Regions from separate parts of the Aeromicrobium sp. P5_D10 genome, predicted to be linked through region 1. Evidence: riboswitches for the same ligand, from Rfam matches in the RefSeq annotation. Region 1 holds a riboswitch; the other holds the start of a gene.
What was found. A riboswitch is a leader RNA that binds a small molecule or an ion and turns the genes downstream of it on or off. The one in region 1 is predicted to bind glycine.

Region 1 (2,198 bases):
GCTGCTCCTCAGCCACGATGTCTGCACGACAGAAGACCTCAGCCACAACGGCGGGTGCGGATTCACTCTCGTGCCCGGCGCATTCCGCGCTGCGCTGGTGGCCGGCGGCTTGTCGGAGGACGAATGCGATCAGCTGCTCATCCGCAATCCCGCGGCCGCTCTGCTGGGCTCACACCACGTGTGAGCGCTAGTCCTCTTCCGAGGGGCTGCGACGTTCGAAGTTCTTGGCCGTCGCGGCGGCGGCGCGGTCGGCGTCCTTGTCGTGCAGTGCCTCGATGATGGCAGCATGCTCACGGCTGGAGTTCTGATCCGGTCCGCGGTTGCGCATGTAGAGGCTGTTGGCGCGGGTGAACAAGGTCTGGAGATTGTCGATCTCGGCGATCAGGAATCGGTTGTCGGTCCGGCTCACGAGCACGCCGTGGAATTCCATGTCGGCCAGCGCCGCTTCGGCCCAGTCATTGTTCTCCGCGGCGGCCAACAGACGCTGGTTGAGCGTCTCCATGTGGTCGATGTCATCGGGCGTGATGACCGGCGTTGCCGCGCGGGCCGCCAAGGTCTGCAGCGCCCCGAGGGGGGCCAGGATCTGTTCGATGTCGTCACCGCTGCTGGAGGCGACTGACGGCCGACGGCGGGGCGGCGCGTTCACGAGCCCGACCTTCTCGAGCTGGATCAGGGCCTCTCGGACGGGCGTGCGGCTGATACCGCACAGCTGGGCGATCGCGGCGTCGTCGATGATCTCTCCCGGCGTCAGTTCGCCCGACACGATGGAGGACTTGAGGTAGTCGTAGGCCGTCTCACGGGCGGACTTGACGACAGGAGGAGTGCGCATGTGTCTAATATATAGTATGGTGACGACGTCTTCGGGTAGGATCGCAGACACATAACTTCATCACGCTGATCGAACCGGAGCGGGAGAGCCCATCAGGGCGCCGAAGGAGCAACTCTCCCCAGAATCTCTCAGGCCACCGAACCGCTCCGGCCAGGCACCTCTGAAAAGTCAGGTCAATACCTGCGCCCACGGTGAAAGACGTTCACAGCGTCGAATCTCTCAGGCACCACGACAGAGCGGGGAGGCCGCGACGCGCACCGGGCGCGTCGAGTAGACGAAGGCCTCTCATGACCGACGATCGCGCGACTTCCGTTATTGCAGCCCGCAACACCGCCTTGTATGCCCAGCACGAGATGCTGGGTGCCTCGTTCACGACGTTCGCCGGCTGGAACATGCCGATCCGATACACCTCGGACCTCGAAGAACATCACGCAGTGCGCCGGACGGCGGGTCTGTTCGATCTGTCGCACATGGGCCAGATCGAACTGGCCGGCCAGGGAGCGGCTGAAGCGCTGGACGCCTCACTCGTCGGCTGGATCTCGACGGTCATGGTCGGTCGGGCGAAGTACAGCATGATGTGTGACGAAGCGGGCGGGGTGATCGACGATCTCGTCGTGTACCGGTTGGGGGAGGAACGTTTCCTCGTCGTCGCCAATGCGAGCAATCACACGACGGTTCTGACCCAGCTCGTGAGTCGTTGCGCGCCGTTCGACGTCACGGTCGTGGACCGGTCGGAGACCGATGCGTTGATCGCCGTTCAGGGCCCGGCGTCCCTCGAGATCCTCCAGAGGGTGACCACTGCCGCCGTCGACGCGCTCAAGTACTACGCGATCATCAGCGGCGAGATCCGGCACGTGCCGGTGAAGATCGCCCGTACCGGATACACCGGCGAGGACGGTTTCGAGATCTACGTCAACCAGCACGAGGCGCCCGGTATCTGGGCGGCGCTGAGCGAGGCGGGTGTCGCGAGCGGCCTCCGGCCTGCCGGACTTTCCTGCCGGGACACGCTCCGCCTCGAGGCGGGGATGCCCCTGTACGGGCATGAGCTCGACCTGACCAGGACGCCGTTCGATGCGGGGCTGGGACGGGTCGTGGCCTTCGACAAACCGGGTGGCTTCGTCGGACGTGATGCGCTCCAGAAGACTTCGGAGCAATCCGTCCACCACGTCCTGGTGGGCCTCGAGCTGGAAGGACGTCGCGTCGCACGGGACGGTCAGACGGTTTTGATCAGGGGCACCGACGAGCCCGTGGGCCGCGTCACGAGCGGTGCGCCCTCTCCGACGCTCGAGCACCCCATCGCGATGGCCTACGTCGATGTCCACGTCAGCGAGGTGGGGACGCAGCTCGCAGTGGATGTGCGCGGCCGACG
Region 2 (2,198 bases), on a different contig from region 1:
CCGGTACGCCGGACGTCCGGCGCTGTCGACCGAGACGCCGACCAGACGTCCCGGCAGATGACGTTCGAGTCCGGAACGGACGGCCATGAAGCCTGCGTGTGGACCGCCGTAGAACATCGGCACACCGAATCGCTGCGTGGATCCCACGACGACGTCCGCGCCGAGTGAGCCGGGCGAGGCCAGGAGCACCAGTGCCAACGGGTCCGCGACAACGACCGCGAGACCGCCGGTCGCATGAGCAGCCTCGATCGCGGGCCGCGGATCGATGATCTGGCCATCGGCACGTGGATAGGCCACGATGATGCCGGCTGCCTCGATCTCGGGAACACCAGCCGCGAGATCAGCCTCGTGAAGCTCGATTCCGAGCGCCTCGGCGCGGGTATGGGTCACGGCCAGCGTCTGGGGCAACAGACCCACGTCGATGATGATCGGCAGGGAGTCCTTGCCTCTGGTGCCCCGGCGGATCAACGTCATGGCTTCAGCGACCGCTGTGCCTTCGTCGAGGAGCGATGAGTTCGCGGTGGGGAGACCGGTCAGATCGGAGATGACAGTCTGGAAGTTCAGCAGTGCCTCCAGGCGTCCCTGCGAGATCTCCGGCTGATACGGCGTGTAGGCGGTGTACCAAGACGGATCCTCGAGCACATTTCGACGGATGACTGCCGGCGTCACAGTCGGGTGATAGCCAAGACCGATCATCGCGATACCGGGGTTATTGCGCTCGGCGAGCGATCGCAAACCAGCAAGGGCTTCGGACTCGGTCTGGGCGGCCGGCAGGTTGAGCGCCGACGTGCTGCGGATCCCGGCAGGAACAGCGGCCTGCATCAAGGCATCCAGCGAGTCGTAACCAATGCGGCGCACCATCGCGTCCTGATCGGAGGCGGTCGGTCCAATATGGCGGTCGGCAAAGTCGTGGGACAAAGGAACTCCGAAGGTAGAGGCGCGGACGATACGCCTCCCCTTCTGTCACCCCACCGCGATCAGTCGTGATCGAAGAGGTGCTTCAGAATTGCCTCAGTCGCGTGGTCCTTTGTGCCTGAGAGGTTCCGGGGAGGAATTGCCCCTTCGGCGTCGCCTGGACGAAACTCTCCCACGCGCGGTCGATAGCACCTCCACCCTACCGCTGATGAGTCACCAAATCACCTACGGCGAGTCACTGAATCACATCGTCCGCGTAATTGACTGACTTACCGGCCGTAATTACGTGACTCGCGAGCGTTAGGAGGTGCGGCGGGCTTGACGGCGGGCTGCCAGCTCGTCATTGGCCGACAGCGTGGCCTCGGCGTCGATCGCGCGTTCACTGGGCAGTTCGTGCAGCGAGCCTTCGATTTCTTTCCACACGCCACCGATCGCGATGCCGAAGACGCCCTGTCCGCCGCGGAGCAGGTCGATGACCTCGTCGGCCGAGCGGCATTCGTACACGCTGGCGCCATCGCTCATCAGCGTGACCTGCGTCAGGTCATCGGTTCCGCGAACGCGCAGGTGATCGATCGCGATGCGGATCTGCTGGAGCGATACACCGGCGTCGAGAAGGCGCTTGATGATCTTGAGCAGCAGGATGTCTTTGAACGAATAGAGTCGCTGGGTGCCCGATCCGGTCGCTGAGCGCACAGTCGGATCCACCAGGCCCGTACGAGCCCAGTAGTCGAGCTGTCGATAGGTGATACCAGCCGCGCTGCACGCCGTGGGACCGCGGAAACCCGCATCCATGGGCAACGGTGAGACATCGTCGTTGAACAACAGACCTTGGTCGCTGGCCTCTGCTGCTGCCGCATCGGACGCCGCGGCGTCGCTCTCGTGTGACTCGATCATGCGAAATGCCTTCCAAAGCTGGTATGGGGGAAGACTACCGCGACGGAACTACATCCGTGTACCTTCGGCAGCACCCTCAACTTAAGGGTGAGAGTTTCCCGGGTCAACGACCGAGCGTGTTCACCGGCGTGTCGCAACCCTCAACCCTCACGTAAAACTTGAGAGTTGGCACTCACCCGAAGTCCTCAGGCTCGACTTCATCGAGGAACTCACGGAACTTCTCGACTTCCTGGTCTTCGTCGGTCGTCGAGACGATCCCCGCCTCGTCGAGGACATCTTCTGTGCACATGATCCGTGCTCCGGCCCGCAATGCCAACGCGATCGAGTCGGATGGACGAGCATCGACCTCGGCGCCCGACGCGAAGACCAGCGAGGCGAAGAAGACACCT

Region 2: linked by a shared signal. The riboswitch ahead of gcvP (aminomethyl-transferring glycine dehydrogenase) and the one ahead of gcvT (glycine cleavage system aminomethyltransferase GcvT) in region 1 are both predicted to bind glycine.

Annotation. Positions count from the first base shown of each region.
Region 1 is NZ_JBFUME010000002.1:683,086-685,283, forward strand. Features, by position in the region: gene ACXJKC_RS05025 (phosphotriesterase family protein) at 1-184, shown strand, start outside; gene ACXJKC_RS05030 (GntR family transcriptional regulator) at 188-829, opposite strand; glycine riboswitch at 900-983, shown strand; glycine riboswitch at 984-1,074, shown strand; gene gcvT (glycine cleavage system aminomethyltransferase GcvT) at 1,117-2,198, shown strand, end outside.
Region 2 is NZ_JBFUME010000001.1:74,668-76,865, reverse strand. Features, by position in the region: gene gcvP (aminomethyl-transferring glycine dehydrogenase) at 1-918, opposite strand, end outside; glycine riboswitch at 1,011-1,100, opposite strand; gene ACXJKC_RS00410 (MerR family transcriptional regulator) at 1,216-1,809, opposite strand; gene ACXJKC_RS00405 (bifunctional nuclease family protein) at 1,982-2,198, opposite strand, start outside.